4 regions of the Streptomyces sp. NPDC058697 genome follow, and region 1 is predicted to be linked to each of the others. Evidence: riboswitches for the same ligand, from Rfam matches in the RefSeq annotation. Region 1 holds a riboswitch; each other region holds the start of a gene.

Region 1 (4,858 bases):
CTGGGGAGGGGACTTCGTGATGGAGCCGGTGGCAGTGATCGGTGCCGGGCCCTTCGGCCTGTCCACCGCCGCGCATCTGCGAGCGCGCGGCATTCCGGTACGGGTGTTCGGTGAGCCCATGGTGAGCTGGCGCGCTCACATGCCTGAGGGGATGCTTCTGAAGTCGACCCCGGCCGCCTCGAACATCGACGCCCCGCAGCGCGGGCACGACCTCGTCGACTACTGCGACGCGGCCGGCATCCGCCGACTCGTCACGGACGAGGACATCGTCCCGGTCGAGACGTTCGTCGCCTACGGGGAGTGGTTCCGGCAGAAGCTCGTGCCGGACCTGGAGCGGGTGCGGGTCGTCTCGGTCGACCGGCGCGGCGGTCAGGGGGACGCCGGGCGGAGCGGTCAACGGAGTGGCCCAGGGGACGGTCGGCGCGACTCGGGGGGCTTTGAACTCAAGCTGGACTCCGGGGAGTTGTTCACCGCGCGGGCGGTCGTCGTCGCGACCGGGCTGTCCGGGCTGGCGCATCTGCCGCCCGAGCTGGCCGCGGCCGCACCCGACGGACCGAGCCCCACGGGGCCCGTCTCGCACAGCTCGCAGCTCCACGACCTGTCCCGGTTCTCCGGCAAGGAGCTGATCGTCGTGGGCGCGGGCCAGTCCGCCCTGGAGACGGCGGCGCTCGCGGCGGAGGCCGGCGCGCAGGTGCGCGTGGTGGCGCGCGGCAAGGGATCGGTCGCCTTCGGAGCGCCCCCCTGGGCGCAGCCGCGGCTGCGCCCCGAGTCGCCCTTCGGCCGGGCCTGGTCGCTGTGGGCACTCAGCTACTACCCCCACCCGTACCGCCATCTGCCGCCGCAGGCCCGGCACTTCCTCGTCCGCCGTGTGCTGGGCCCTCTCGGCGCCTGGTGGCTGCGGGAGCGGTTCGAGGGGAAGGTGCGGGTGAGCGAGGTGTCGCGGATCGTCCGCTCCGGATCGGCGGGCGGCCACCCGTCCCTCACCGTCCAGAACCTCGACGGGCGCGTCGAGGAACTCTCCGCGGACCACGTCGTTGCCGCGACCGGATACCGCGTCGACCTCGCCGCGATGGACTTCCTCGGGCACGAACTGCGTACGGAGCTGGCGGTGAGCCGGGGGACACCGAAGCTGGGCGCCGGGTTCCGGTCCTCCGTACCCGGGCTGTACTTCACGGGGCTGCCGGCGGCGGCTTCGTACGGGCCCGTGATGCGGTTCGTGTGCGGGACGGAGTTCGCCTCACCGCGGCTGGTCCGGCATCTGGTGGGGGCGCGCGGCTGAACGGAACCTCCGCTTCGTGCGCGTACGCATCAATGCGCCGCCGAAGCCGTGGGGCGGCGTGAAGTTCGGGCGCGAGCCGCGACTACGGGACGGGGTCGGGTACAGGGATGCGGGACCCGGGGACGAGCGTCGGGCCTGTTGACCGGGGGCGGGGGAGCAGGCGGGGCATGGGCAACTGCTCTTCCTCGACTGCGAATTGCCTTCCGGCGGCCGACGGATGGTGTCCCCGAGGACCCCTGTGCCTGACGAGATACCGGACGACGTCCGGTTCCCGTCGAGTCGTTGGGGCGTTCGATCCGTATTCTCTGATCATGGCCGCACCGATCGCATATTCACTCATCGCCACTGACCTGGACGGGACGTTGTTGCGAGGCGACGACACCCTTTCGGACCGGTCACGCGCCGCGCTGGCGATGGCAATCGGGAGAGGTGCCAGGCACCTCGTGGTGACGGGGCGCCCGGCACCACGCGTACGCCCCCTGCTGGACGAACTGGGCAGCCAGGGACTGGCGGTGTGCGGTCAGGGGGCGCAGCTGTACGACGCCGGCGCCGAGCGCATGGTGTGGTCGGTCACCCTCGACCGCGAGCTGGCCGAGACGGCGCTCGGCAAGATCGAGGCGGAGGTCGGGGACGTGTACGCCGCGGTCGACCAGGACGGGGTCGACGGACTCACGCTCATCGAGCCGGGGTACGAGATGCCGCACCCGACGCTCCCCGCGGTACGTGTCCTGCGCCGCGACGACCTCTGGACGGAACCCATCAGCAAGGTGCTGCTGCGCCATCCCCTGCTGTCCGACGACGAGTTGGCGTCCGCGGCCCGCGGAGCGGTCGGTTCCCTCGCCACGGTCACGATGTCGGGCCCCGGCACAGTCGAACTCCAGCCATGTGGCGTGACCAAGGCGACGGGGCTCGCCCTGGCGGCCGAACACCTCGGCCTCACCCCCGCCACAACGATCGCCTTCGGTGACATGCCCAACGACATCCCGATGTTCGACTGGGCGGCCCACGGCGTCGCGATGGCCAACGCCCACCCCGAACTCCAGGCGGTGGCCGACGAGGTGACCCTGTCGAACGAGGACGACGGGATCGCGGTGGTGCTGGAGCGGCTCTTCGGGCCGCGGCCCTAGTTCCGCGTCGCCGAGAAGGCGCGGCACCGGGCGGGCCCGCGGAGAGGTCGGTTCCCCTCGTCGCGGGCCCGCCCGGTACAGGTTCGCCCGGTACGGGTTCGCGGTACCGGTCCGCCCGGTACCGGTCCGCCCGGTACCAGTCCGCCCGGTACCGGCGGCCTGTTCGCTGCCGGCCCGCTCAGTAGGCCCCGAAGACGTTGTCGATCGAGCCGTACCTCGCGGCGGCGTAGTTGCACGCCGCCGTGATGTTGGCGACCGGGTCGAAGGGGTCCATCGAGGTGCCGGCCACGTGGTAGGCGTTGAAGGTCGGGTCGATGGTCTGGAGGAGCCCCTTCGACGGCGTACCGGCCGCGGCGTTGGAGTCCCAGTTGTTCATGGCCTGCGGGTTGCCCGACGACTCGCGCATGACATTGCGGTAGATGCCGTCGTACGACCCCGGGATTCCCTGCTGGGCCATGATGTCCAGCGACTCCTTGATCCAGCCGTCGAGGTCGTTCGTGTACGTCTTCGCGGCGGCGGGAGTGGCAGCGGACGCGGTGGTCGCCTTGGAGGCAGTTGCCGTCTTTGCTGCGGTTTGGGTGTTTTTCGTGCCGACCGTCAGCTTGAGGCCCGGGCGGATGACCGCCGGGTCGTTGCCGATGACCGCGCGGTTGGCCTTGTACAGCTTCTGCCAGCCGCCACTCGTGGAGTGCTTCTTGGCGATCTTGGTCAGGGTGTCGCCCGCGGCCACCTTGTACGTGACGAGCGAGACTTGCGGGACCGCGGCCGGTGCGACCTTGGGGGCCTGCACGGCCTGCGTCGGCTGTGCGGCGTGGGCGCCGGTCGCCCCCACGATGGGGAGCGCGAGCGCGGCTCCGCCGGTTCCCGCGGCGACGATGCCACGGGCGAGGGTGGTCATTCTGGGACGGCGGTGCTTGCCTCGTGCGGCCATGGCGCGTTTCCTCTCCGGCGCCTGCGAGGTGAGCTGTCGGGTTCGGGCGGGAGCTGCCCGGCCGCATGCTGCACGCGGCTTCACCCCGAGCCGTTCCGGAATCCGGACCGGCGGCCTACCTGGGTCCCCCGCTCCTGCCGTACGCGAGTGAATGGGTGGTTGGGATCTCCGGGCGGCGGCAGGATTAGGCGGTCCATCCGGAGTGACGTGAACGTATGCGAGAGCACATGCCGTGAACAAGCCCAGAATTCACATCGCGAGGCCATTTGCCTGTTCGGGACGGATGGGAATTCTTGATCCATTCGGAAGGTGAAGTTCAACTTGCTTTGAGCAAAGGTGAATCGACTGGCTCGGCAAATTGGCGGCCCCGGGCGGACGTGACCCAATTCACTGGCGCAGGTGGGGAATTAAGTGCGTCCCGTGCGTAATATGGGCAAGTCGGGCGGAGTCGGGATGTCCGCCCGGTCGGCATAAGGGACTACTTGTCCGGAAACGTTCTCGCCGCTCTTCGAGGATCCGCGGAGAGTTCAGTCTTCCGGGTTCCAGAGGGTCAGTACGTCACGCAGTTTCTCCAGATGGCTGTCGATCCAGTTCCCGGGAAGATCGACGGGGACGCACACGGTGGCCATGGAAATCGTGACGTCCTCCACGATCACCTCGGGGCAATCCCGTTCTCCTGTGAGCCGAATGGAAATCGACGGGCCTCGCTCCACCGTCATCCACGCGATGTCCTCGCCGCGGTGCAATGCGGCGTCCAGGGCGTGCCCCCAGGTTTCAAGTCGGCGGCGCCACAGAGAGAGTTCGAGCCGGCCGCGGACGAAGGGCGTCTCCACGACGATCTCGGCCGCGAGACCTGCCACCATGCGCGGGTGGCGGCCGAGGACCGTGATCCTGACCGAATTGCCCTCCTCGTCGGCGAGGAGCGCGAGGTCCGTCGGGCCGGTGCGGTGGTCGGCAGGAAGGTCGGCGTCGCAGAGGGCGCAGACGAAGTGGGCGTCCTGTACGGAGTTCCACTCGGCGCAGGACGGGCAGCGGCGGTAGGTGATCGGGTGGGTGTAGCCGCCGGGGTGGTCGTCGGCGCGGTCGATGCCCGTGCGGGTGAGGGCCGCCGCGAGCGACCGCCACGACTCGGGGTCGGGGCAGTAGCCGGTGGACTGGTTGCTCGCGTACGCGACCGCCCAGCCGGACGAGGTCCGCGCGAAGCCCAACTCCCCTGCGGCGCGCACCGGTTTCCCGTCCGCGCAGGCCACGTGTTCGGAGCGGCGCGGAGCCAGGCGCAGGGTCATGGAGGCGTCGACGACGAAGGTGAACGGCTCGGCGAGCTCGTCGGCGGGGCGGGCGGACAGAAACGCGTCGAGCTCGTCCGGGGTCCGGATCCGGGCGCCGCCTCCGCCGGGCCGTACGGCCTTCCTTATGTCTTCGGGGCCCACATAGGCATACGTGGTCATGGGGTGCCTACACACGTGCTTGCGGTCGTGGGGGCGCCCATACGCGTTCGCCCATACGCGTTCGCCGTCATAC
Region 2 (4,858 bases), on a different contig from region 1:
ATGCGTGGCTATCTCGCCGAGCTCATCCACCGCAAGCGCGAGGAGCTGACAGAGCGGCCCGCGCCCGGCGAGGACCTCCTCTCCGGTCTCATCCGGGCCTCCGACCACGGCGAGCACCTCACCGAGAACGAGGCCGCCGCGATGGCCTTCATCCTCCTGTTCGCCGGGTTCGAGACGACTGTGAACCTGATCGGCAACGGCACGTACGCACTGCTCACCCACCCCGAACAGCGGCAGCAGCTCCAGGACTCCCTCGCGGCCGGCCGTACGGACCTTCTCGCGACCGGTGTCGAGGAACTGCTCCGCTACGACGGGCCCGTGGAACTGGCCACCTGGCGGTTCGCCACCGAGCCGCTGAGCATCGGCGGGCAGGACATCGCCGCCGGCGACCCCGTACTCGTCGTACTCGCCGCCGCCGACCGCGACCCCGCACGGTTCGCCGAGCCCGACACCCTCGATCTCTCCCGCCGTGACAACCAGCACCTCGGTTACGGCCACGGCATCCACTACTGCCTCGGCGCACCCCTCGCCCGGCTGGAGGGCCAGACCGCGCTGGCCACGCTCCTCACCCGCCTCCCCGATCTGCAACTCGCGGGCGATTCCGCCGATTTGCGATGGCGTGGCGGGCTCATCATGCGCGGATTGCGCACGCTTCCGGTGGAGTTCACCCCTTCCGGGAAGGTGCGTACGGACTAGCGGGTATCCAGCAGACGGAGTCGACGGAACATGAGACTCCGTCAAGTTTGTGATCTTCACGTTATCTGCGCTGCATCGACTTGTGACAAGAGTTCGACTGCCGATACGTTCACCCATCAATGCGGCCGGTCCCACCTGCCGCAGCAGTCACAAGCGCAGTCGTCGGGCTGTGCGCTGTGCGCAGTCCTTGCTGTCACGCGAAAGGCAACCGCATGCTCTCCGGGAACGGTCGTCACCGTCGCCCCCGTCAGGCTCCGGCTCTCCTCGTCGCGGCGGGTGTGACCGGGTCGGCCATCGCGATCCCTCTGCTCGGCGCGACCGGCGCGAGCGCCGCAAGCGGTACGACCTGGGACGCGGTCGCGGAGTGCGAGAGCGGCGGCTCCTGGAGCGCCAACTCCGGCGACGGGTACTACGGCGGCCTCCAGATGACCCAGGAGACCTGGGAGGACAACGGCGGCCTCGACTACGCGCCGAGCGCCGACCAGGCCAGCCGTTCGCAGCAGATAGCCGTCGCCGAGAAGGTTCTCGCGAAGCAGGGCACGAGCGCCTGGGCGACCTGCGGGCTCGTCGCGGGTCTGACGCAGAACTCCGACTCGGCCGACGTCGACACGGGGGTCGCGGAGGAATCTTCCACTCCGCTGTCCGGCCTGGGTATGGGGGACAGCAGCGGGACGAAGTCCGACACGTCTGGTTCATCCAGTTCGTCCGACTCGTCCAGTGGCAGTGGCGACAGCGCGGACTCACAGGATTCCGACAGCTCCTCCTCGGACGCCACCGCAAAGAGTGACGACCCGGACAAGTCCTCCCAGAACGGGGAGGCTTCGGCCGAGGATTCCGGAACGGAAGACACCGGCTCCGGCCGTCACCGCGGTGGCAGTGCCGACGAAGGCGCCACCGACACCCGGGCGGACGACTCCGCCGGCCGGCACGCCTCGCGCAGCGACAGCGAGTCGCGCGTCGCCGCCGAGGGCTCGTACACCGTGCGTTCCGGAGACAACCTCTCGGGGATCGCCGACTCCCTTGGTGTCGAGGGCGGATGGCGGGCGCTCTACGCCGAGAACAAGGAAGCCGTCGGTGACGACCCGGACTTCATCATCCCCGGTCAGAGCCTCGACGTGGAGGGCCTGCAGACGGCCGACAAGTAGCGGTCCGCGCGGTGTGCCATGTGGTCATCAAGGCGTCGAATCGGGCGAAAAACAGCGGTAGTTCGCGCTGAATGTCCGATTTGGTGAAAGTGAGACATGGATCTCAAGACCCTGATCGTCTTTGAAATTCGGCGGATCGCGTGTCTACGGTCGTGACCGCTCGCCACTGGTGAGCCCCGACGGACGCAACGCCGAATCCTGCCAGCGGCCGTACGGGAACAGTCGTCGCGTCAAGCGCCGTAGGCAGGAGCGGGGGACCCAAGGTAAGTGCCGGACCCGGTCGTTGAGGCCAGGTACGGCTTGGGGTTAAGCCGCGTGACAGCAGTGTCGCGCGGCCGGGCAACTCACTCGGCCCGAACCCGACAGCTCACCTCGCAGGCGTCGGTGAGGGGATCACTTCATGCTGCTTTCGAGCAAGGGCAAGCACCGCCGCCCGTCCAAGGCCACCCGTTTCGCCACGCTCGCCGGTGTCACCACCGCGGCCGTCGCCGTCCCGCTGATGGGCGCCACGGGAGCCTCCGCCGCCACCGCCTCCGAGTGGGACGCCGTCGCCCAGTGCGAGTCCGGCGGCAACTGGTCGATCAACACCGGCAACGGCTACTACGGCGGCCTGCAGTTCTCGGCCTCCACCTGGGCCGCGTACGGCGGCACGGCGTACGCCTCCACCGCCAACCAGGCCTCCAAGTCCGAGCAGATAGCCGTCGCCGAGAAGGTCCTCGCGGGCCAGGGCAAGGGTGCCTGGCCGAGCTGTGGCGTGGGCCTGTCCGGCGCCTCGGCCGGTGGCGCCCCGGCGCCCTCGAACTCGGGCAACTCCGGCCAGGGCACCTCGCAGTCGCAGCCGCAGCAGAGCACCAAGTCCTCCGAGGAGCGCGCCTCGCGTTCCCAGGAGCGGCCGGCCGCGAAGAAGACCGTCGAGACCCCGACCGGCAAGAAGGTCGAGAAGGGCGACGGCGAGTACAAGGTCGTCAAGGGTGACACCCTCAGCGAGATCGCCGAGAAGAAGAACGTCAAGGGCGGCTGGGCGAAGCTGTACAAGCTGAACGACGACATCGTCGACGACGCCGACTTCATCTTCCCGGGCCAGCAGCTGCACCTCAGCTGACACCCGTCGGCCGCGACCCCCACTTCGATTGTCCGGACGTCATGTCACGTCCCGGCCGAGGCCCTGGCCGCTCAGCCTCGGCCGGATCTCCGGCCCACAGCCGGATCTCCGGACCCACAATCGAATCGCGGCTGAACCACAGCGCCCTCACATCCGTGTCCCCCATAGTGGAGGCCTCGTGAGGGCCACCCCCGTCCCCCACGGGCTCCCCGCTCCGGTGCGTGTTCCCCCGTACGCACCGGGGCGGGGCTTTTTCGTTCCCGGGCTCGCCTCTTCGGCGTTCCCGCGCTTCCCTCTCGCTTTGTTCCGTTCGGAAACAATTTACTCTCGGTTCTGTCCAGGAGGCGGTCGAGGGCTGGCCGAACCCCGGCAGCCGGTTAGGCTCATGCCGCGGGGCCACCACAGGTCCGCACCCGACCGGGCCTCCGGCCCGGAACAGCTTGCGTCACATCCCAGAAGGAGATGCTCGTGCCGTCCATCGACGTCGTCGTAGCCCGGGAAATCCTGGACTCCCGAGGCAACCCCACGGTCGAGGTCGAGGTCGGCCTCGACGACGGCAGCACGGGTCGTGCCGCCGTTCCGTCCGGCGCCTCCACAGGTGCCTTCGAGGCTGTTGAGCTCCGTGACGGAGACCCCAACCGCTACCTCGGCAAGGGTGTCGAGAAGGCCGTCCTCGCCGTCATCGAGCAGCTCGGCCCGGAGCTCGTCGGCTACGACGCCACCGAGCAGCGCCTCATCGACCAGGCCATGATCGACCTGGACGCCACCGACAACAAGGGCTCGCTCGGCGCCAACGCGATCCTCGGTGTCTCGCTCGCCGTCGCCCACGCCGCGTCCGAGGCGTCCGACCTCCCCCTCTTCCGCTACCTGGGCGGACCGAACGCGCACCTGCTGCCGGTCCCGATGATGAACATCCTCAACGGTGGGTCGCACGCCGACTCCAACGTCGACATCCAGGAGTTCATGATCGCCCCGATCGGCGCGGAGTCCTTCTCCGAGGCCGTGCGCTGGGGCGCCGAGGTCTACCACACCCTCAAGAAGGTCCTGAAGAGCCGCGGCCTGTCCACCGGCCTCGGCGACGAGGGCGGCTTCGCCCCGAACCTCGGCTCCAACCGCGAGGCCCTGGACCTGATCCTCGACGCGATCAAGGAGGCCGGCTACATCCCCGGCCAGCAGGTCGCCCTCGCGCTCGACGTCGCCGCCTCCGAGTTCTACAAGGACGGCAAGTACCTCTTCGAGGGCAAGGAGCGCTCCGCCGCCGAGATGACGGAGTACTACGAGGAGCTCGTCGCGGCCTACCCGCTCGTCTCCATCGAGGACCCGCTGTACGAGGACGACTGGGCCGGCTGGAACGTCATCACCGAGAAGCTGGGCGACAAGGTCCAGATCGTCGGCGACGACCTCTTCGTCACCAACCCGGAGCGCCTCGCCCGCGGCATCGAGGAGGGCTCCGCCAACGCCCTGCTCGTCAAGGTCAACCAGATCGGCTCGCTGACCGAGACCCTGGACGCCGTCGAGATGGCCCAGCGCAACGGCTTCAAGTGCATGATGTCCCACCGCTCCGGCGAGACCGAGGACGTCACCATCGCCGACCTCGCCGTCGCGGTGAACTGCGGCCAGATCAAGACCGGCGCCCCGGCCCGCTCGGACCGCGTCGCCAAGTACAACCAGCTGCTGCGCATCGAGGAGATCCTCGACGACGCGGCGGTGTACGCGGGCCGTTCGGCCTTCCCGCGCTTCAAGGGCTGAGCACGGCCCTTCGGCCGGGGTGACAGCCCCGTCGTACGTACGTCCCCGTACTCGGTCCCGTACCGTGTGCGGGGACGTACGCACGTGAAGGGCCCGACGGGCCCGGTGTATTCAACGGGTTTGTACCGGGGAGGCGGGACAGATGGCCGTGAAGGACCGCGACCGG
Region 3 (4,858 bases), on a different contig from region 1:
TGGTCTACGAGCCGACCGTCGCCGAAGAGGCCCAAGAGACCGACGCCGCTGACGACACCGACGAGGAGGCGGCCAAGTGACCGAGCTCGCCACGATGGAATTCCACCCGCAGCCCCAGGCCGGCGAGGCCAGGCCCTGGGCCTTCCCGGCCCCCGAGCGCGGCGCGCTCGACAACGGCCTGACCCTGCTGCGCTGCCACCGCCCCGGCCAGCAGGTCGTCGCCGTCGAGATCCTCCTGGCGGCCCCGCTGGAGGCCGAGCCGAAGGGCCTGGACGGCATCGCCACGATCATGGCGCGTGCCTTCACCGAGGGCACCGACAAGCACTCCGCCGAGGAGTTCGCCGCCGAGCTGGAGCGCTGCGGCGCCACCCTCGACGCGCACGCCGACCACCCCGGCGTACGGATCAGCCTCGAAGTCCCCGTCTCCCGGCTCCCCAAGGCGCTCGGTCTGCTCGCCGACGCCCTCAGGGCACCCGCCTTCGAGGACAGCGAGATCGAGCGGCTGGTGCGCAACCGGCTCGACGAGATCCCGCACGAGACCGCCAACCCGGCCCGCCGCGCCGCCAAGGAGCTCTCCCGGCAGCTCTTCCCGGCGACCTCGCGCATGTCGCGTCCGCGCCAGGGCACCGAGGAGACGGTCACCGCGATCGACTCGGCGGGCGTCCGCGCCTTCTACGAGAAGCACGTACGCCCCGCCACCGCGACCGCCGTGGTGGTCGGCGACCTCACCGGCGTCGACCTCGACGCGCTGCTCGGGGACACGCTCGGCGCCTGGACGGGATCGCAGGCCGAGCCCCGCCCCATTCCGCCGGTGACCGCCGACGACACCGGCCGCGTGATCATCGTCGACCGTCCCGGAGCCGTCCAGACGCAGCTGCTCATCGGCCGCGTCGGCGCCGACCGGCACGACCGTGTGTGGCCCGCCCAGGTGCTCGGCACGTACTGCCTCGGCGGCACCCTCACCTCGCGTCTGGACCGTGTCCTGCGCGAGGAAAAGGGATACACCTACGGTGTGCGGGCGTTCGGCCAGGTGCTGCGCTCCGCGCCGGACGGGACGGGCGCCGCGATGCTCGCCATCAGCGGCTCCGTGGACACCCCGAACACCGGCCCGGCGCTCGACGACCTCTGGAAGGTGCTGCGCACCCTCGCGGCCGAGGGCCTCACCGACGCCGAGCGCGACATCGCCGTGCAGAACCTCGTGGGTGTGGCGCCCCTGAAGTACGAGACGGCGGCCGCCGTCGCGGGCACCCTCGCCGACCAGGTCGAGCAGTACCTGCCGGACGACTTCCAGGCGACGCTGTACCAGCAGCTCGCCGCGACCGGCACCGTGGAGGCCACCGCGGCCGCGGTGAGCGCCTTCCCGGTGGACCGTCTGGTGACCGTCCTCGTCGGTGACGCCGCGCAGATCGAGGAGCCGGTCCGCGCCCTCGGAATCGGCGAAGTCAGCGTCGTGACGGCGGAGTAGAGCGGAGTAGAACAGCACCCCTCCATGGCGAACCCAGGTGACTGAAGAGTCGCCTGGGTTCTCCTTTTGCCCGGACTTCGGCAGTCGATCGGTGAGTTGTCCGTATTGGTGGAGAGGCTGCCCGTCTGCCCTGTGGCATGCGCTACAAAACCCTTGATCCGTTTGTTGATTGAAAGACGCCCCGCTTAGCGTCGGTCCGGCTGTTCGTCAGGCAGTGCGCCGCGCCCGCGGCACCGGACAGTCATCGCCGAGTCCCCGTACGGCGCGAGCCAGGGGAGCCGGGGACCCATACGCAGTCCCTGGGGTGAATCGGACGCCCTTCCCGAAGGGTGTCCGTAGGAGACCTTCCTGCTCCGAACCCGTCAGCTAACCCGGTAGGCGAGAAGGAAGGAAAGGACCAGCCACTTCATGGCGTTCACCCGCGCCACCGGGAAGCACCGTCGTCCCAGCCGCATGAAGCGCACGACCAACCGGACCGTCGGCGTCGCCGCACTCGCCACCACCGGTGTCGTCGGCACCCTGGCTGCTCCCGCATTCGCCGCAGAGAGCCCCGCCGAGCAGACCCTGACCCAGGCGATCACCATCGGCGACTCGGTCGCCGACCAGATCGACGCCCAGGCCGCCGCCCAGCAGCAGGCCGCCGACGAGACCGCCGCCCGCGAGAAGGCTGAGGCCGCCGCCAAGGAGCGTGCCAAGGAAGCCGCGGAGAAGGCCAAGAAGGAGCGCGAGGTCAAGGCCCGCGCAGCCCGGGCGGCCGAGCGCGAGCGCCTGCTGAAGTCGTACACCGCGCCCATCTCCGGCTCGTACGTCTCCACCGGCTACAAGGCCGGCGGCGCTGTCTGGTCCTCCGGCAGCCACACCGGCATCGACTTCCACGCCGCCAGCGGCACCACCGTGCACGCGGTGGGCGCCGGTACCGTCGTGGAGGCCGGCTGGGGCGGCGCGTACGGCAACCAGGTCGTCATCAAGATGAACGACGGCACCTTCACCCAGTACGGGCACATGTCGTCCCTCGGTGTCTCGGTCGGCCAGACGGTCACCCCCGGCCAGCAGATAGGCCTCTCCGGTGCGACCGGCAACGTCACAGGGGCGCACCTGCACTTCGAGGCGCGGACGAGCGCGGAGTACGGCTCGGACATCGACCCCCTCGGGTACCTCCGCCAGCACGGCGTGAACGTCTGACGGCGGGCGACAGCCTGCGCAACAGCTGAAGGCCCCGGCTCATCGAGCCGGGGCCTTCGCGCGGTTCTGATCACTTCCTGATGGCTTCTCGGCCACTTCTCGGCCGACTTTGCACCGGACGACTGCCTGTTCAGAAGCCAGGTGTGTCCAAAAAATATCCACGGATTCCGGTCCGCCATCGGAATTTCCCGCTCTCTGCAATAGAGTCACCGAACAGGCGTCAATCGACCGCGTTTCGCGGGGGTTAAGGCGGAGGTCCGGTCATGCGTATTCCCGCGCACTCGGTATGCACGGCGATCCGTGACGACATCGTCGCGGGTGTCTACGAGCGCGGCGGCCGGCTCACCGAAGAACTGCTCGCGCGCCGGTACGGAGTCTCGCGGGTCCCCGTGCGGGAGGCTCTGCGCACCCTGGAGGCGGAAGGCTTCGTCGTCACGCGCAGGCACGCGGGCGCGTGCGTCGCGGAACCCACCGAGCAGGAGGCCGCCGACCTCCTGGAGATGCGCACGCTGCTGGAGCCGCTGGGTGCCGCGCGCGCCGCCCAGCGCCGCACCGAGGCGCATCTCAAGGTGCTGCGCGGCCTGGTCAGGCTGGGCCAGGAGCGGGCCAGGAGGGGCAACAGCGAGGATCTGCGCTCGCTCGGGGGCTGGTTCCACGAGACGCTCGCACAGGCCTCCGGAAGCCCCGCGCTCACCTCCACGCTCGCCCAGTTGCGGCACAAGATCGCCTGGATGTATTCGGTCGAGGCGCCCGCCCACCCCGCCGAGTCCTGGGCCGAGCACGGCGCCATCGTGGACGCCGTCGCGCGCGGCGACAACGACCGGGCCAGGGCGATCACGGCACTGCACACCGAGCGGGCGATGGCCGCGCACCGGCTGCGCTTTCCCGGCGGCGGTGACCGCGCGGAGCGTGTGAGGACTTCGCAACATCCCGTAAACACGGCGGGCCTGCGGTATTAACAGTGGCGCCGTATACAAAGAGGGTTATTCGCAGGGGTCTATTTCTGCTGCCCCTATTTTCCACGTGCCCGGAATTTCCGCGCACGTGATTTCCGCATGCGCGGAACCCGGTGTGCGGAACTCGGCGCGCGGGCATGAAAAAGCCCGGAAGATGCCCGATGATGCGCCGGAAAGCCGCGCACCGACGTGACGTACGGACAAAACGGCGGCGCGGTCGCGCGAAAACGGCGGTGTCACGTACACACACCGCGCCGCGCGACGCACGCGCGGACGGAAACGGCGGAGCCGCGTCACCCTGTATGGGTGGACGCGGCTCCGCCGTACGTGGTTCGCGGGATCAGACGGTCTCGGGGAGCTCCTCAAGGCCCTCGGCGACCAGCTTCGCCAGGCGGTCGAGCGCGGCGTCCGCGCCCTCGGCGTCGGAGGCCAGGACGATCTCCTCGCCACCCTGGGCGCCCAGGCCGAGAACCGCGAGCATCGAGGCGGCGTTGACGGGGTTGCCGTCGGCCTTGGCGATCGTCACGGGGACGCCGGAGGCCGTGGCGGCCCGGACGAAGATGGAGGCGGGACGGGCGTGAAGGCCCTCGGCCCAGCCGACGTTGACGCGGCGCTCAGCCATGTGATGCTGCCCTTCAGGTGTCTCACGGTTGTCTAGACCATTGTTCCATATCGTGAAGCGTGCCCCGGGCGGCCGCGGATTCCGGGCCCGGGGCGGCTTCGGTCCCCCAAGACTGCCTCGCGCCCCTGCCGGACGCGAGCCCGCCGTCGCCGGGACGTGAACCCCTTGGAGGCGAACCCGGGGACCTGAGCCCGCGACCGAACCCGGGACATGAACCCCCGGGACGACGACCGGCCGTTGTCGGACCCGAGCCGTACTCTGGGCCCCATGCAGACCTCGCCGGACCGGCACGAGTACCCCGCTCACTGGGAGGCCGACGTCGTGCTGCGCGACGGCGGCACCGCGCGCATCCGGCCCATCACGGCCGACGACGCCGACCGCCTGGTCAGCTTCTACGAGCAGGTGTCCGACGAGTCGAAGTACTACCGCTTCTTCGCGCCGTATCCGCGCCTGTCCGCCAAGGACGTCCACCGCTTCACGCACCACGACTTTGTGGACCGGGTGGGACTCGCGGCCACGGTCGGCGGCGAGTTCATCGCCACCGTACGCTACGACCGCATCAACGCCGACGGCCTCCCCGCCTCCGCACCCGCGGACGAGGCGGAGGTCGCCTTCCTCGTGCAGGACGCCCAC
Region 4 (4,858 bases), on a different contig from region 1:
CAGCCAGAACCAGAACCCGAACCCGAACCCGAACCCGAGCCGGAGCCGGAAGCAGAAGTCAGCCTCCCCAACTCCCCCTCCGTGAGGACAAGCCCGGCCACCCCCAGCAAAGCCGGAAGCTGCTCCACCGTACGGGCGCTGGCGATGGGCGCGACGACGGTCGGCCGGGAGGCGAGCCAGGCGAGAGCCACGGTGGCGACCTCGGCCCCACGCTCGCGCGCGACCTCGTCGAGCGCGGCCAGCACCCGCTGCCCCCGCTCCGACTCCAGATGCGCCCCCGCCGACCCGGCCCGCGCGCTGTCGACCACGGCACCCGCCCGGTACTTGCCGGTGAGGAAGCCCGAGGCGAGCGAGGAGTAGGGGACGACGGCCAGACCGGCCCGGGAGGCGACGTCACGGAGCGGCCCCTCGTACGAGTCGCGGGAGACGAGGTTGTACCGGGGCTGCAGCGCGACGTACCGCGCGAGGCCCTCGCGGTCGGAGAGGTCGAGGGACTCCTGAAGGCGCTCGGGCGAGAGGTTGGACGCGGCGATGGCGCGTACCTTGCCGGCGCGGACGAGCTCGTCCAGGGCCGTGATGATCTCCTCGACCGGCACGGAAGGGTCGTCGAAGTGGGTGTAGTACAGGTCGATGTAGTCCGTCCGCAGCCGCCGCAGCGACGCGTCGGCCGCGGCCTTGATGTTCACCCCGGACAGACCCTTGTACCGGGGGTGGGCCCCGACCTTGGTGGCGACGACGACGTCGGCGCGGTTGCCGCGCGCGGCGAGCCACTCGCCCAGGACGGTCTCCGACTCACCGCCCTCGTTGCCCGGCACCCAGGCCGAGTAGGTGTCGGCGGTGTCGACGAAGTTCCCGCCCGCGGCGGTGTACGCGTCGAGCACGGCGAAGGACTGCGCCTCGTCGGCGGTCCAGCCGAAGACGTTGCCGCCGAGGGAGAGCGGGAAGACGTCGAGGTCGGACGAACCCAGCTTGCGGAGAGAGGTCATGGGTAGCTCAACGGCCGTACCGGACGGCCGTATTCCGAACCTGAGAACCTCTCGGACCCGCCTTACCGTAAGGCGGGTCAGCCCGTCCTACGGAGTGAGCCCCTTGCCCCGCAGCCACGCCATCGGGTCGATGCCGTCGCCACCGCTGGTGTGGACCTCCAGGTGGAGGTGCGCCCCGGTGACGTTGCCGGTAGCGCCCACGCGGCCGATGATGTCGCCGGTGGCCACCTTCTGGCCGACGCTGACACCGATCGACGACTGGTGCGCGTACCAGACCTCCGTACCGTCGTCGAGCGTGAGGACCGTGCGGTAGCCGTACGAGCCGTTCCAGCCGGCCTCGGTGATCGTGCCGCTGTGAACGGCCTTGATCGGGGTACCCGTAGGAGCGGCGAAGTCCAGACCGGTGTGCTGACCGGACGACCACAGCGCACCGGACTGCCCGAAGGTCGAGGTGATCGTGTACGAGGAGGTGGGCAGCGTGAACTGCTTGGCGAGCTCGGCGAGGCGTGCAGCCTCGGCCTTCTCCTTGGCCTCCTGGTCCGCCTTCTTCTTGGCGGCGGCGACCTTGGCCTCGGCCGCGTCCCGCTCCTTGGCGGCCAGCGTGGCCGCCTTCTTCGCGGCGGCGGCCTCGGCGGCCGCCTGGGCCTCGCGGTCCACCTGGTCCTGCTGCTGCTCGGCCTGGAGCATGATGCGGGCGCGCAGCGCCTCGCCCGCGTCCGAGTTGCCCTCCTCGGCGTCGGCGGCGGTGAGGCCGACGGCGGTGATCGGGGTGCTGGAGCCCTTGGGGGCGTCGTCGTCCGAGAACGGCGAGCCGACGTTCGGCAGGTCGGGGATCGAGATCGACACCGGGGGCTTGCCGGTCTGCGCGGTGGCCATGCCACCCGCACCGACGGCGGCTATGACACCGACGCCCAGAACGGTCGAGCTACGGGCGAGTCCTCCGCCGCGCTGCTTGGAGACGCGGTGCCTGCCGCGGACGGGAAGGACGGTCTCCGCGCTGGGATTCCAGACGTCCCACGTCTCCTCGTCCTTGCGGGCGCCGTATGCGAAGGTGTCGGGCTTCTTCTCACCCGAGGGCTCACCCGTCAACTCATCCGGCACGAACGAGGGTGTGGGGGCAGACCGGTTGGACGCCACGTAGGCGCACTCCTTTCCTTCCTTCTCGCCTACCGGGTTAGCTGACGGGTTCGGAGCAGGAAGGTCTCCTACGCGCGTCAACCGCGGTGCGCTACACCGCGAAGACGAGCGATTCACCCCAAGTGGTGGTTCCCCGGTTCCCTTGCGGGATTCGGCGCGTGCGCACGGAGCCGACTCTTGTGACGGCTGGGACGACCGCGCTGCGTTATCGAACGTTAATAGACCCGGGCACCGGATTCCAAGCTGTTCCTGATGATCGTTAAGGCTCTTGGCCTGGACTTACAGGTCATGAGCGGGGTAAATCGGGCGAGTTGATCGTCATTCAGGAACGGGAGCCCTGTTGATGGTGCGTCAGTTGTTGAGCGGAGGGATTCCGTTCGACTACCAACGGTGATAAAGGTCGCCGCAAGAGCGATCTATCTCACGGCCGCCGCACCGCGAGCAGTGCCATGTCGTCGGCGGCCCCGCCCCCGGTGTGCCGCAGGACGTCGTCCAGTACCGCGGAGAGCAACTCGTCGGGCCCGGGAAAGACCCGCCCGGACAATTGCCGCGCCGGATCGAAGAAGACGCCTCGCCGGTCCCGCGCCTCGGACAGCCCGTCCGTGTGGAAGAGCAGCATGGCCCCGCCCGGGAACTCCTCCTCCTGCGCACGGTCGGGCCAGGCCCCCAGCTCCCCCGTCCCGAGCGGCAGCGCGGGCTCCGCCGCGCCGAGCGTACGTACCTCTCCGTCGCCGTACAGGAGGAGGGGCCCGGGGTGGCCGCGGTTCACGAGGCGTACGACGGGGGTGCCGTGCGGGATCTCGGCGAGCACGGCGGTGGTGAAGTCCTCGAAGGCCGCGATGATGTCGCGCCGGACGCCTTCGCGCGCGAGCGCCCGCTCCAGCCGCTGGGCGACCGCCTCCAGACTCGCCTCCTGATCGGCGGCCTCCCGGAAGGCACCAATGAGTACGGCGACGACGGCGACCGCTCCCATGCCCTTGCCCCGCACGTCGCCCACGAGGAGCCGTACGCCGTGCGGGGTGTCCTGCACGGCGTACAGGTCGCCCCCGATGAACGCGCCCTCCTGTGCGGCCTCGTACCGTGCCGCGATCTCGAGGCCGCCGATCCGCGCCGCCGGTTCGGGCAGTACGGCCCGCTGGGCGGCCTCCGCGACCTCGCGGGCGGTGGCGAGGCGCGCGTTGCCGCGGGCCACGAGCCGGTTGATGCCGACGGCGAGCGCGGCGGCCGTGGCCACGGTGAGGATCTCGGTGACCGCGCTCGCGTCGAAGGCGAACCTGAGGTGTACGAGCGCCATGGCCGCGGTCGCCACGATCCCCGTCCACACGGTGGCGCCGAGCGAGAAGAGGGGAGCGGCGATGAGTGGTGCGGCCGTGAAGAAGGGGGCCGCGGTGAAGTCCTGCGGGGTGAGGAGGTCGTAACAGGCACCGGCGACGATCAGCAGCGCCGGCAGTGCGCGGACGAGGCTGCGCTGATACCGGGCGGTCCTCTCCGCGGGCTCGACGCGCACCGGCTCCTGCTCCTCCACCTGTCCAGGCTTCCGGGAGCCTGGACGGCGGGCGAGCGGACGGGGACCGGGCGGGTGAAAACACCGGGGAAAACGCCCGAGGAGAACAAGTGGGGGAGAACAAGTGGGAGAAACAGCTGCGGAAAACGCCTGGGGCCGGAATCCTGATCGGATTCCGGCCCCAGGCCTTCAGTAGCGGGGACAGGATTTGAACCTGCGACCTCTGGGTTATGAGCCCAGCGAGCTACCGAGCTGCTCCACCCCGCGCCGTTAAGACCACTGTACGCCATCCGCGGGACCCAAAGCACACGCGTTGATGTCGCCCGCGCTTAACCGGGTGGTTTGGCATGAAAAATTCCGTTCGGCGGTGCGGATCGGCCCCGCGCATCGGCCGTACCGACGGAAAACGGCCGGTCAGGCCAGATGACGGTTGGGCGCCTTCGCGTCGGCCTCGTACTCCGGGAGCACCAGGACGTCGGCGCCGGCCGCGGCCAGCAGCCCGCTCCCGTCCGCGCCCGCCACGAAGGTGTCCGGCTCCCGCCAGGCGGTCACGACCCTGCGTACGCCCGCGTCGAGGATCAGCCGGGCGCAGGGCGCGGGCCGGGACGCGCGGCGGGCGCACGGCTCCAGGCTGCTGTAGACGGTGGCGGTCGCGAGCCGCGGATCACCCGGCTCGATCTTGGCGAGGGCCGCCTCCTCGGCATGGGACACGGGGTCGGACTCGCGGGAGTACCCGCGGGCCAGCTCCGTACCGTCGGCCGCGACGACGACCGCGCCGACGCTGAACGCGGTCCGCGAGGGCGGACACTCGGCGGCCAGTTCGCAGGCGAGCGCGAGCCATCGGTGGTCGGCGGCGGAGGGTACGGCCCCGGTGCCGGGCGCGGTGGGGACGTACCGCATGAGGACGACGTCCCCCACGGGCCGCGTCTCGACCAGCCGCAGGCGGTTGCGGGGCCCGCCCGGGTAGTCGCCGGGCCCGAACAGCCGGGGCGCGTCCGGCTCGCCGACGACGAGGGGCGCGAGGGCGAGCTGCAGTTCGTCGGCGAGGCCCTGGCGGAGGAGCTGGGTGTGGACGCGGCCGCCGCCCTCGACCATGAGTCGCCGTACGCCGCGGACGTCGTGGAGGTGGGTGAGTACGGCCCGCCAGTCGACGTCCGGGCCGACGGAGACGATGTCGACGCCGAGCCCGCGCAGAGCTTCGCCGGCCGTCTTGGCCCCCTCATCGCTCGTA

The links. A riboswitch is a leader RNA that binds a small molecule or an ion and turns the genes downstream of it on or off. The one in region 1 is predicted to bind cyclic di-AMP.
Positions count from the first base shown of each region.
Region 2: it holds a riboswitch for cyclic di-AMP, as region 1 does, so the genes downstream of both, ACFWXQ_RS30070 (transglycosylase family protein) here and ACFWXQ_RS35570 (transglycosylase SLT domain-containing protein) in region 1, are expected to answer to the same signal.
Region 3: it holds a riboswitch for cyclic di-AMP, as region 1 does, so the genes downstream of both, ACFWXQ_RS08485 (M23 family metallopeptidase) here and ACFWXQ_RS35570 (transglycosylase SLT domain-containing protein) in region 1, are expected to answer to the same signal.
Region 4: it holds a riboswitch for cyclic di-AMP, as region 1 does, so the genes downstream of both, ACFWXQ_RS22115 (M23 family metallopeptidase) here and ACFWXQ_RS35570 (transglycosylase SLT domain-containing protein) in region 1, are expected to answer to the same signal.

Region 1 is NZ_JBHXSU010000021.1:54,900-59,757, reverse strand. It holds gene ACFWXQ_RS35580 (FAD-dependent oxidoreductase) at 17-1,279, shown strand; gene ACFWXQ_RS35575 (HAD family hydrolase) at 1,591-2,406, shown strand; gene ACFWXQ_RS35570 (transglycosylase SLT domain-containing protein) at 2,585-3,337, opposite strand; cyclic di-AMP (ydaO/yuaA leader) riboswitch at 3,343-3,505, opposite strand; gene ACFWXQ_RS35565 (DUF5959 family protein) at 3,865-4,785, opposite strand.
Region 2 is NZ_JBHXSU010000015.1:20,296-25,153, forward strand. It holds gene ACFWXQ_RS30060 (cytochrome P450) at 1-696, shown strand, start outside; gene ACFWXQ_RS30065 (transglycosylase family protein) at 909-1,841, shown strand; cyclic di-AMP (ydaO/yuaA leader) riboswitch at 2,067-2,237, shown strand; gene ACFWXQ_RS30070 (transglycosylase family protein) at 2,242-2,943, shown strand; gene eno (phosphopyruvate hydratase) at 3,412-4,692, shown strand; gene ACFWXQ_RS30080 (septum formation initiator family protein) at 4,835-4,858, shown strand, end outside.
Region 3 is NZ_JBHXSU010000003.1:125,112-129,969, forward strand. It holds gene ACFWXQ_RS08475 (pitrilysin family protein) at 1-80, shown strand, start outside; gene ACFWXQ_RS08480 (M16 family metallopeptidase) at 77-1,465, shown strand; cyclic di-AMP (ydaO/yuaA leader) riboswitch at 1,701-1,861, shown strand; gene ACFWXQ_RS08485 (M23 family metallopeptidase) at 1,874-2,647, shown strand; gene ACFWXQ_RS08490 (GntR family transcriptional regulator) at 2,911-3,606, shown strand; gene ACFWXQ_RS08495 (HPr family phosphocarrier protein) at 3,944-4,225, opposite strand; gene ACFWXQ_RS08500 (GNAT family N-acetyltransferase) at 4,493-4,858, shown strand, end outside.
Region 4 is NZ_JBHXSU010000009.1:22,443-27,300, forward strand. It holds gene ACFWXQ_RS22110 (aldo/keto reductase) at 1-986, opposite strand, end outside; gene ACFWXQ_RS22115 (M23 family metallopeptidase) at 1,074-2,123, opposite strand; cyclic di-AMP (ydaO/yuaA leader) riboswitch at 2,135-2,290, opposite strand; gene ACFWXQ_RS22120 (PP2C family protein-serine/threonine phosphatase) at 2,545-3,648, opposite strand; tRNA gene ACFWXQ_RS22125 (tRNA-Met) at 3,821-3,894, opposite strand; gene ACFWXQ_RS22130 (dihydrofolate reductase family protein) at 4,042-4,858, opposite strand, start outside.